2 linked regions of the Actomonas aquatica genome follow. The protein of the gene in region 1 binds, or shares a complex with, the protein of each later gene. Links are inferred from orthologs where the notes say so. Each region holds a gene or a part of one and is shown on either strand. Other genes may lie near its edges. The genes, in order: smc and K1X11_RS00775.

Region 1 (6,667 bases):
GGAGCTATTACGGCGACCGGGCGATGGTTTACCTCTTCGGCGTCGGGTCGGTTCGTTACTACCGCATCGTATATGTGCTCGGCTTCTTCTGGGCGTCGTTCTCCGACACGACGCTAATCTGGAACCTCGCCGCCGTCGCCATCGTGCTGATGACCCTGCCCAATCTCCTGGGGATCATTTTGTTGCGGAAGGATATGCGCGACACCTTGAAGGGGTTCCTCAAGGACCATTCCTGATCGGCTGACTTTGCCGCCGTGCGGAGGGGCCAGTGGCTCCTCCGGCGGTGTTGGGCAAAATCGAGACGGGCCGGATTTACCGTTGCCGGGGGGGCAGGGGCCCCTTCAATCGACCGCTTTTACTCGCCCCGCATGTATCTCAAGGCCCTCAAACTGCACGGCTTCAAATCCTTCGCCGACCCGACCACGCTCCGCTTCGAACCGGGCGTGACGGCCATCGTGGGTCCGAATGGTTGCGGCAAGTCCAACATCGCCGATGGCATTCGTTGGGTGTTGGGTGAGCAGAGCGCCAAGGCCCTGCGCGGTGGCAAGATGCAGGACGTCATCTTTGAGGGCACCGACTCGCGCCGTCAGGCCCAGTTGTGCGAAGTGGCCCTGCTCCTCACCGACTGCGAGAAGCAGCTCGGCAGCGAATTCCACGAGATCGAGATCATGCGCCGCGTCCACCGCGACGGCGGCAGCGAATACTTCTTCAACGGCCAATCCTGCCGCCTGAAGGACATTCAAAAACTCTTCATGGATACCGGCATCGGCCGGACCAGTTATTCGATCATGGCGCAGGGCCAGATCGATCAGATCCTCTCCTCCAAGCCCGAGGAGCGTCGCGCCGTTTTTGAAGAGGCCGCCGGTATCACCAAATACAAGGCGCAGCGCCGCGAGGCGATGAACAAGCTCTCGCTCACCGAGCAGAACCTCGCCCGCGTGGCCGACGTCATCTCCGAGGTGAGCCGCCAGATAGGCAGCCTCAAACGCCAGGCCGCCAAAGCCCTGCGCTACAAGCGGCTCAGCTTCCGCATGCGCCACCTGAGTCTGGCGCACAGTGCCTTCCAGCACGAGCGACTCGCCGCCACGATTCACGAGCTGCAGGACAAACTCTCGATCTTGCGCCGCGAGGCCGACGAGCGTCGCACCAAACTCGAGAGCGAGCAGGGGGCGTTGGAGGAAAAGAAGGCCGAACGTTCCCGCCTGCACCAGCGCGCGCAGGACGCCCAACAGGCCGTCTTCGACCTCAAATCCCAGCGCGAACAGGCCGAGAACGGCGCCAACCTCGCCAAGATCAAACGCACCGGCCTCGAGGATCGTCTCGCCTCCTCCCGCAACAATCTGGGCGAACTCGAGATGCAGATGCGCGAGTTGTCCGACCAGGTCGACAGCGGTGCGCAGGACAAGCAGGAGCAACTCACGCTGCTCGGCACCAGCGACCAGGTGTTCCAGAACCGCAATCGCGAGCTGGCCGTCGCCGAGGCCGAGATGTCGAAGCTCGAGGACGAGCTCAAGCAGACCAAATTTACGCTCCTCCAGATGGAGAGCACCATCGCCCGCCTGCGCACCGATACGACCGGCTTCGAGGTGGAGCAAAAGACCTCCGTGCAACGTCACGAGTTGCTGGTCAACCAGCTCGAAGGTGCCCGCCAGGAGCACAGCGCCCTCGGTCAACGCGCCGCCGAGGTCGAGCAACGCCTCGAAGAGTCACGCGTCGAGAAAGCCCGGCTCGATCAGGCCGCCGTCGAAGCGCAGCAAACCATCGGCAACCTGACCCGCGAGTTTCGTGAGGCGCAGCGCATTCTGCAGGACATCGACCGCGGTCTCGCCCAGCGTTCGGCCCGACTGAAGCTGCTCCAGCAACTGCAGGAGAAGTGGGAAGGTTTTGGCGCCGGCGCGAAAGCCGTGCTGCAGGGCAAACTCGACGGCGCCCTCCAAGGTTCCACCGTCACGCCCGTCACGAAAGGCCTGCAGGTCGATCCCACCGCCGGCAAAGCGATCGAAGCGCTGCTCGGTTCCGCCGTGGAAGCGATTCACGTCACCGATCTCGCCACCGCGCGCCGTGTGCTCGATCAGCTCGAAAGCGACAAGATCGGCAGCGCCGTGCTGCAGGTTGAGGGCATGGGGCAGGGCGGTGCGGCGGCGAAAGACCTGCCGGCGTTCCTGCGACCCGCGACCTCGGCACTCATCAATGTCGACGAGTCCCATCCGGCCAGCGCGCTGCTCGGGGCGTGTTATCTGGCCGATGACCTGAGCGCGTTTTTTGAATTTTGGGCGGCCAACCCCGACTTCGGTTTTGTCGCCGTCGCGACGAACAAGGGCGAGTTGGTCGATCGTCGTGGTTTGGTTTACGGCGGCTTCAACAAGAAGCCCGAGAACAGCATCGTGCAGCGCGAAATCGATCTGCGCGAGACCGCCAAGGCCATCGCCGACGAGCAGAAGAAGCACGACCAGCAAAAGAAGGTCATCGACGATCTGAATGACCGCATCGCCGGTGCCGAGCAGGCCTTGGAGGATCGCCGCAAGGAGGTGCTGGAATCGACTCAGCTCGTGACCGAGATCCAGACTGAGTTGCGCAACGCCAATCGCGCGAGCGAAGAGGCGCAGCAACGCATCGGCCGCATGGAGCGCGAGCTGTCCGGTCTCGAAGCCGCCCGCAACGAGGCGCAGGCCCGTTTTGAAAAGGCGCAGGCCGGACTTTCCCAAGCCGAAGAGCAGGCCGCTCATGCCCGCGAACGCATCTCCCAGATGGAGGTGCAGATCATGGAGATCCGCACCGATCGGGACGTGAAACGCGACACCCTCGCGCAGGCCCGCCTCGAACTCGCCGAGCGCCGCCAAAAGGTCGAGGTGCTCGACCGCGGCATCGCCGACATGGAGAAGCGCCGCGACCAGCTCGCGCAGATTCTTTCCCAGCGTCAGCAGGAGATCGAGGTGTGGACCGAGCAGATCGATTCCCTCGAACACGAAGCCGAGTCCAGCCGCCAACGCGCCGCCCAGATCGGCGAGACCCTCGTGGTCGCGCAGGAGCAGGTGGAGATCGTGCGTCGCAAACTCGCCGAAGTGGAGAGCGACATCGAAGCCGTCGAAGCCGCCCAGCAGGGCCTGCGTTCCGCCTCCGAAAAATCGCAGGGCGAACTCGGCCGCTGCGAAGTGCGCCTCGCCGAAGCCAACTCCCGCGCGCAGTTCATCGCCGAGGACGTGACTCGCGAGTTTTCCGAAGCCGTCGAGAACCTCGATTGGAAGCAACTCATGTGGCGCTCCGACGAAGAGCCGCCGGACATGAAGCCGCTCGACCTCGAGGAGGATGAGGACGATTTCGACGATTCACCAGAGAGCGAATCCGACGCGGCCAGCGATGGCGAGAGTTCCGGTGCGGAAGGCGAATCCGCCGAGGGCGAGACGACCGACGCCGCGCCGAAAAAGAAGCGCCGCCGCAAAGCCAAGAAGGCCAAGGGCGACCCGAGCGAAACCGATCTGGCCCAGCTCGAACTCACCGATTGGGACGGCGTGAAGACCGAAGCCGATGCGCTGCGCCAACGCCTCAACTCGATGGGCGCGGTCAACCTCGTGGCCATCGAGGAATACGCCGAGCTCAAGCAGCGTTACGACTTCCTCAAGGGCCAGTGCGACGACCTCACCAACGCCAAGCACGAGTTGCTCGGCGCCATCGATGAGATCAACCGCACCTCTCAAGAGCAGTTCGCGATCACCTTCGAGCAGATCAAAAAGAACTTCAAATACACCTTCGACACGCTCTTCGGCGGCGGCAAAGCCAACCTCGAGCTGGTGGTCGAGGACGACATTTTGGAGAGCGGCATCGAAATCACCGCGCAACCGCCCGGCACCAAACTCAAGAGCATCACGCTGCTGTCCGGTGGCCAGAAGACGCTCACCGCGGTGGCCCTGCTCTTCGCGCTCTACATGGTGAAGCCGTCGCCGTTCTGTTTGCTCGACGAGTTGGACGCCCCGCTCGACGAGTCCAACATCGGTCGCTTCACCACGCTGTTGAAGAAGTTCGTCGATTCGTCGCAGTTCATCATCATCACCCACAACAAACGCACGGTGTCGGCCGCGCAGGCGATTTATGGCGTGACGATGGAAGAGCGCGGCGTGTCCAAGACCGTCTCGATGCGCTTCAATCACGAGAAGGGTGACGCCGAAGAGAAGCACCCTGAGAACATCGCCGAAGCCGTGCGCGGCACGAAGCCGGCGGCGCCCACGTCCTGACCCCCTGACACATCATGGCTCTACCCCGCATCAGCTTCAGTTGGAAACCAACCATAAGCGGGCGCGAGCGGTGGCGCCTGGGTCTGTTCATGATCGTCCCGAGCAAATCGGGTCGGCGCAACAAGCTCCGCATCATGGTGCGCGGCGTCCTCTTGTGGCTCAGTGCCATGGCGATCGCCGCCTACCTCGCCGCCGCGACCGCGTGGTTCTACATGCTCAACCAACGTCCCCACAATCTGGTGACATGGGCCGACTGTGTGCTCGCGCCGGTGCGTTGGGACGAGATCAAACGCAAGAAAGGCGACGCCTACATCGCCGAAGGTTTGGCCGCGATGGACGCGATGAATTGGAGCGACGGCCGTCTCAAGTTGGAGGCCGGTTTGGCGCGGTCGCCGGATCACCGGCGCGGTCGCGAAAAGTTGGCCATGTTTTACGTCGCGGCCGGTCAGCGGGAGCGCGGGCTGCGCCTCATGGTCGACGGCATCAAGCGCGCCTACCCGGGGCGTGAAAACGTCGAGCTCTTGCTTAACCTCTGCTTCGCCGGCGAGGACTACGACATCGCCCTCGAAGCGATCAACCTGAGTCTGGACCAAAAGGGCGCGGCGGTGGAGCGGGAGCACGCTTGGCTCGTGGAGCAGAAAGGGCGCTTGTTGATCGTAGCGAAGCGCTACGAAGAGGCGCTCGCCTGGATCGATGACGCCGGTTTTCAGTCCTTCCCGCTGCGGGAAATGCGAGTGGTGGCGCTGCTGGGGCTCGAGCGTTACGACGAGGCCGATGCCGCGCTGACGGCCTGGGATCAAGTGCAGGGCGCCAATGCCGGCGAGACGCACAGCCTGCGCGTGCGGGTCGCGCGGGAGCGGGGCGATTTGGCGGAGATGCGTCGTTATTTGAATCTGATGCGCGAGCGCACCGGCACGCAGCCCACCGCGTGGATCTATGCGGTGGTGCAGGAAGCGCAGGCGGACGAAATTCAGGCGGCGCAGGCGGCGCTCGGCGCGTTCCTCATGCGGTTTGAGACCAACGCTGCGGCCATGCGGGCGTTGGCGCAGTCATTGGTGAAAATCGAGTCCTGGGGGCTGTTTGAACAGGTATTCAAACGCGCGGAACTCTTGGGCCAAATCGACTTTGCCTGGCAGACCCTCGCGGTCGAAGCCGCGGCCAAACAGGAACAGTATGCCCGGGCGCTGGCCGTGTTGCGCGCCATTGAGATTCCGGAAGCGGGCGACGAGTTGGACGAAAGACAGGTCCAAACCCGCAAGTTCTGGCTTAACCTGCAGACGGCCTTCATTGAGCTGCTCGCCACCAACGAAGCGGCCTCCGGCGAGGAACTGGTGCAGATCGTGCGGAACGCGGCCGTCGCGCTGCCGGCCATCAAGGGCATGGCCTCCGCCGCTGAAGCGGACGGGCATGTCGGCACCGCCCTGGCATTGATCGAGGTGGCGCGCGCGCGGTATCCAGGAAGTAAGGACATCGCGGCCCAGGCCGAGCGTTTGCGTCAGCTCGTCAGTGAGAGTGAACGCGAACGAGTCGAGGTGGACCTGCCGTTGGTGCAGAATGGCCGCCCGCTCGACATCGAGGAGATGGGGGTCGTGGGGGCGCAGCCGGCCACCGGAAATTTTGAGCGCGAAATGGGCTCGGCCCGACTCTTCCTCGCGCGCGCCGATGAACTCATTGCCGCGGAAGCCTGGGATTCGTTGGAAGAACTCATGCGCGAACTGCGTCGTGCACGACCGGCGTGGATGCGCAATCAGACTGAGGAGCTGTTGAAGCGGGAAATGGAGCTCAATATCGGTCGGCAGAATTGGTCGGGCTTGGTGGGCAACGTGCGTTTCCGCATCGACGGCACGCTACCCCGCGCGCTCGAAGTGATGAACCTCGTGCGTCGACTCGATGCCGCGGGTGAACGCCGCGCTGCCGAGCTGGTGCTCAGCGAAATCGAGCGCCGTCACGATGATTTCCCGCCCGCCCGCCGCCTCCGCGAAGACTGGGCCGCCGCCGATGCCGCCGCAGAGGAAGACGCCGAAGCCGAAGCCACTGCAGACGAGACCGACGGTTAGTTGCAGGGCAGGGGAGCGACGGGTTTATTTACCGCCGGCAACAAAGGAAACGAAGGCGGAGAGGCAGCGCATGACAGCCCACGGACCACACGGAACGGCACGGAAGACCGAAAGGCAAATCCGTGAGGCACCGGCATTTTAACGCCAAGGCAGGAAAGGATGCAAAGACCGTAAGGAAGGTGGATGCGGACCTCCGGGCCGCGTCGTTTCACGTGCCACTCAGCGTCTTGTATCCACATAATTACGACGCGTTCTTTTCGTGCCTTTTTGTGTCTCTTCGTGGCTATAGTTCTTGAACCGCAGATCACGCTGATTGGCGCAGAACGCCGTGAGGCAACGCGGATGAAACCGCGAAGGACGCGAAGAAGCGCGAAGCTGAGA
Region 2 (5,203 bases), 5.9 Mb from region 1 along the record:
TGCACGGTTATGTGCGGCAGGTGGAGCGGGTGGCGCAGAAGCGTCCGGCTGAGTTTCGGGGCTTCGTGATTCGCTGAGCCAAGCGGAGGGACGAATTGAGCGGGATGTGCCTTTGACAGGGGCAGTTCCGCCACTTCGAATGCGCTCTTTCCCAAACGCCTGTGATTCGCGATCTTGTCTTTCTTCTTATCGGTTTAACGTTGCTTTGGCTGCCGCGCAGTTGGCTGCGCCTGGGGCGTCCGGAGGGCAGCGGCCGACGGAAGAAGACCAAAACCTCGGGGGGCGCCAACCGGGATCGCTTGCCAGGCGACTACAGTGTGTGGGCCGGCGAAGAGTTTGCGCGGCGGCGCAACTGGATCGATTTGCTGCGGGCTTTGGCGGGTGGTTATGCGGTGATGGCGACCGTGCCGACGTTGGTGCACACGATCGTCGCGGTGCCGGAAATGCCGTTGGGTAATGTGATTTTGGGCACGCAGGCGGTGATTCTGTTCGCGGCGGTGCTGATCCAGATGGTGCGGGTGGAGGAGAAGTTTACCTTGTCGCCGCCGTTGTTTTTTATCCTCGGTCTGGCGTTTCCGATCGTGGGGGTGAAAGCGGCGCTCATCGGGTTTTTCGCCATCTGGGCGATCAATGTGGTGCTGCCCAATCCGGCGATCTTCCTGGCCGCTTACGGTGGTGGCATCGCCATTCTGGCCGTGTTTCTCGGTGCGGGACCGCGCGCAGGGGCATTGATGGCGGGGCTGGCTTTGTTTCCGCCAGTGATGGCGGTGCTCTTTCGGCGTAGGCTGGCGCAATACCGGAAGCGCACAAAGATCGTGGTGCGATGAAAACGGCGACCGCTTCGTCGGGGGGGGGCTTGGCGCTGTGGTGGGAGGCGGCGCGGCCGCGCACCTTGCCGGCGGCGATCGCGCCCGTCATGGCGGCGACGGCGCTGGCGTGGCATGACGGGGTCTTTCACGGCGCGGCCGCCCTGACCTGTCTGGCTTTTGCGGTGCTGATTCAGATCGGGACCAACTACGCCAACGACTACTACGACTTCGTCAAAGGAGCCGATACGGCGGCCCGGGTGGGTCCGCGGCGAGCGGTGGCGGCGGGGCTGATCGCGCCGGCGACGATGAAGCGGGCGATGATGGCGGTGTTCACGGCGGCGTTTCTGGTCGGTCTGTCGCTACTGCAGTTTGGCGGCTGGCCGTTGCTGGTGATCGGCGTGCTGTCGATCGTGTGTGGGGTGGCTTACACGGGCGGGCCGTATCCGCTGGCCTACCACGGTTGGGGCGACGTGTTTGTTTTCATCTTTTTTGGCCTGGTGGCGGTGGCGGCGACCTACTTTGTGCAGGCGGGCACGGTGTCGACCGGAGCCTGGCTGGTGGGGGCGGGGATCGGTGCGCTGGCGACCAATATTTTGGTGGTGAACAACTATCGGGACATTGAGACTGACCGCGTGGCCGGCAAACGCACCACGGCAGTGCGCTTTGGGCCGGTGTTTGCCCAGCTGCAGTTTGCGTTGGGGCATGCCGTGATGATTTCCGTGGTGGTGGGGCTGGGCGCGCTGGGAGTGCTGGCTCCTTGGGAAAGTGCGGTGCTGGCGGTGACCGGAGCGGCGATCGGTGCGCGGCAGTTGCAGACGCTGCGGCGGACGACGGACGCTCCAGGGTTGATCGCTTTGCTGGGCGCGACGGGTCGGTATGTGGCGCTGATGGCGCTGCTGCTGAGTTTGGCGTTGGTTTGGTAGGTGGCTGGGTGGCTGGGTGGCTGGGTGGATGGGGGGCTAGGGGCTAGGGGCTGGGTCTGGGCCGACGGGGGGGAGCGGCGGTTTTAGGCTGAGGGGCAACGAGAGCGGCCGAGACGGCCGCTGCTACACTGGGACGAAGAGGGGCGGGTGGAGAGGTGTAGGGCCGGTGCTGGGGCACAAAAAGGGCGCGCCGGGGAGGGCGCGCCTTCGGGGGAAGTGGGACTGAAGGGTTGGCTCAGAGGTGGGCGTTGACCTTGCCGAGGAGGGCGTCCTTGGAGGTCATGCCGACGATCTGCTCAACCACGGTGCCGCCCTTGAAGAGGAGGAGGGTCGGGATGGCACGCACGCCGAATTCGGCGGAGATGGCGTCGTTCTCATCCACGTTGACCTTCGCGACGGTCAGCTTGCCGTCGAGCTCGGTGGCGATCTCTTCGAGCACCGGGGCGATGGCCTTGCAGGGGCCGCACCAGGGAGCCCAGAAATCGACGAGAACGGGCTGATCACCGCTCACGGTGGTTTGGAAGCTGGAGGAATCGAGGTTTGCGATATTGGCGGACATAAATGGACGGAGGTTAAATCGGCGAAAAAAAGGGAGAGGCGCTTAGGGAAAGTCAGAGTAGCCAAAGCCGCAAGTGCGCGGGGGCAGGTTCCGGGAGGATGGGGCTTATTGCGGGGTGGATTTGTGGATGATCTCGGCGAGTTCGCGTTTGTCGACGGTCTCGAGGTGTTTGTCGCGGCGCTTGAGTTCCTCAAAGGTTTTGAGGGTGGTCTCAGTCATGCGCTCGTGGGTTTCCTGCGAGCCGCCAACGAGGACAAATTTCTCGCCGCGGGTGATGCGTTTGTGGCCGTCCTCGTTGTCGAGCCCCACGCCGAGCAGACCGGAGCGAGGTTGCGGACGGGACGGGCGTGAAGGTTGTTCGGAGGAGGAACTCACGCGGTCACGCTGTCCGTATCGACCGGGGTTTCAAGTGGGATCTCGTCTTCGCGGGCTTCGCAAAGGATGTCGGCAAAGGCTTCGGTCTGGCGCACGCGCAGGCGGTTCATGCGGGTGAGTTCGAGCACGGCGAGGAAGGTCGCGACGAGGACGCGCACGGTGAGCGGGCCGGTGAAGAGAGAGGTGAAGACGAAGGATTTCTCCGTCTTGATCTTCTCCATCAGCATTTCCATCTGGTCGGCGACGGTGATCTGCTCGTCCTGAATTTCGCCGATGACGAGTTTTTCGGCGAGGCGACGCAGGACCATGTTGAACGCGTTCCAGAGGTCGACGCGGTCGATCGGTTTGAGCGGGCGTGCCTGCTGGGGGACGGTGAGCTTCGAGACGTGGCGGGAGAGCAGGCCTTGTTGGTATTCGACGAGGCGGTCGAGTTCCTGGGCGGCTTCCTTGAACTTCTTGTATTGGAGCAGCTGGTGCACGAGTTCCCAGCGCGGATCCATGCCGTCGTCGCCGTCGCCCTCGGTGTCGACTGCGGCGAGTCCGCGGGGTAGCAGCATGCGGCTCTTAATTTCCATAAGGGTGGCCGCCATGACGAAGAAGTCGCCGGCCACCTCGAGGTTGAGCTCCCGCATGGAGTGGAGGACCTCGATGTATTGTTTGGTGACCGATTCGATGGGGATGTCGTAGATATCCAGCTCGTTCTTCCGGATGAGGAAGAGGAGCAGGTCGAGCGGGCCCTCAAAGACGGGCAACTTGATACGTAAATCGGAATCGGGAACCACGGTTGGCGGGAGGCTTGGGGGCGGTGATGGGGTCGCAACAAAATTCCGGCGGACTCAGGAGCGCTGAAAGGCGGCCACAAAATAGGCGTCGGAATCGAGTTCCGCGGGCAGAAAGGTCCAACGTCCGTCGGCCTGCGGGCTGGAGTGGCCGGGCGGCCGCAGCGGGAGCGGGCGGTATTCGCGGTGGTGTTCGAGGAAGGCGTCGACGACGGCCTCGTTTTCGCGGTGGCAGAGCGAGCAGGTGGCGTAAACGAGGGTGCCGCCGGCGCGGACCATGGCGGCGAACTTGCCGAGAACAAACTGCTGGCGCTCGGCGGCGGCGGCGATGGTGGCGTGCGAGGTCGTCCACTTGAGATGCGGCGCGCGGCGCCAGGTGCCGCTGCCGGAGCAGGGAGCGTCGACCAGCACACCGTCGAACGGGCCGGAGGGGGCGCGCTCGATGGTGACGTTGTCCAAGCCGGCGCGTTGGGCGCGTTGTTCGAGTTCACGCAGGGCGGGGCCGCGGATGTCGTGGGCGGTGACGCGGCCGGCGTGGCCGAGGCGGCGGGCGAGTTGCAGGGTCTTGCCGCCGGCGCCGGCGCAGGCGTCGAGCCAGTGGCCGGAAAGGGCGCCAGGCAGGCTGGCGAGCAGGGCCTGGGAACCGAGGTCCTGGATCTCAAAATCGCCGCGACGAAACGCCTCGGTGTTGAGCACGGGGGCGTCGGCGGCGACCTGCCAGGCGTCGGGCAGCAGCGCCGAGGGTGAATGGGCGATGCCGAGCGAGTCGAACTCGGCGGCGACGCGGGGCGGCTGGGCGGTTTGTAGGCGAATCCACAACGGGGCGCGCGAGAGGAGCGCGTCGCGTTGGGTCGGGTCCTGGAGGACGGCCGGGCATTCGTCGCCGAGCCAGGTCGGCAGCAAGGACTCGGGTGGGCCGGGAGGCGCGGAGGTTACGGTCGGATCGGCGAAGGCCTCGATGAAGGGGGCGGTGGCTTTGCTGGGGGAGGCGAAGCTGGCTACGCGGCGGACGAGCAGCTCGGCGGAGGTGTCCTCGATCCACGGCAGGATGCGCCAGGCCGTGTAACACAATTCCCGATACAGGCGGCGGTCGCGGCTGCCGGCGCGATGACGGGCGAGCCAGTCGGCGAGGCGCTGCGGCTGGGCCGGATCGTGGTGCCAGTGGGGGCGCAGTTCCTCGATGAGCTCGAGGAAGAGGCGACGTTGGTTGTCGACGCGACTCACGGCTTGGCGGACGGACGGCTTGCTTAGAAATTGATGGCGTCGAGCACCACGTTGAAGCCGAAGTCGCTCTCGCGGCGCTGTCCGGAGTAGAAGGAGAGCTCGTAGCCGACGATCCAACGGTTGGCGATGGTCTGGCGGATGCCGTAGGTCTGCTCGACAAAACGATCGCGGCGGGAGTCGTAGTGATGGCGGGTGTAGCCTTCCCAGACCTCGTTGAGGCGGTAGGCCAGACCGGCGATGAACTCTTGGATATCGCCTTCAAGGTAGTGGTTGGCGAACTGCACACTCCAGCGGTCGGCGCTGCGCAGGGTGATGGCGGTGTTGAGTTCGCGCATCGTCCAATCACCCGGGGTGGCGCGGTGATAGAGCTCGAAGTCGATGAACGGGGCCGGCGTGAGTTTCAGTTCGGTGTGAAGCGCCGAGAGCGTGCGTTCGCTGGGGGCGGTGTCGAAGCGGGAATCGATGGCGACATTGAGGCGCACCAAGTCGCGGGAACCGTAGATCTCGTCGCGAGTTTGCAGACGTTGGTCGAGC

Evidence for each region.
Region 2: the proteins of smc (region 1) and K1X11_RS00775 are in contact, whole or in part, in a crystal structure (PDB 3ZGX), measured with the Bacillus subtilis proteins. The link is inferred for Actomonas aquatica from one-to-one orthologs.

The regions. Positions count from the first base shown.
Region 1 is NZ_CP139781.1:6,097,314-6,103,980, forward strand. The notes cover bases 1-4,429. They hold smc (chromosome segregation protein SMC), read left to right. Parts: upstream 1-368; coding sequence 369-4,229; downstream 4,230-4,429. Other genes in these bases: K1X11_RS23380 (alanine/glycine:cation symporter family protein), read left to right, coding at 1-236; K1X11_RS23390 (hypothetical protein), read left to right, coding at 4,244-4,429. Also shown: more of K1X11_RS23390, read left to right, coding at 4,430-6,286. UniProt on the Bacillus subtilis protein: Required for chromosome condensation and partitioning.
Region 2 is NZ_CP139781.1:195,343-200,545, forward strand. What follows is about bases 1,556-4,520. They hold K1X11_RS00775 (segregation and condensation protein A), read right to left. Parts: upstream 3,449-4,520; coding sequence 2,663-3,448; downstream 1,556-2,662. Other genes in these bases: K1X11_RS00760 (1,4-dihydroxy-2-naphthoate polyprenyltransferase), read left to right, coding at 1,556-1,732; trxA (thioredoxin), read right to left, coding at 1,968-2,291; K1X11_RS00770 (hypothetical protein), read right to left, coding at 2,397-2,666; K1X11_RS00780 (RsmB/NOP family class I SAM-dependent RNA methyltransferase), read right to left, coding at 3,503-4,520. Outside these bases: K1X11_RS00750 (acylphosphatase), read left to right, coding at 1-77; K1X11_RS00755 (hypothetical protein), read left to right, coding at 162-827; more of K1X11_RS00760, read left to right, coding at 824-1,555; more of K1X11_RS00780, read right to left, coding at 4,521-4,669; K1X11_RS00785 (LPS-assembly protein LptD), read right to left, coding at 4,693-5,203. UniProt on the Bacillus subtilis protein: Participates in chromosomal partition during cell division. May act via the formation of a condensin-like complex containing Smc and ScpB that pull DNA away from mid-cell into both cell halves.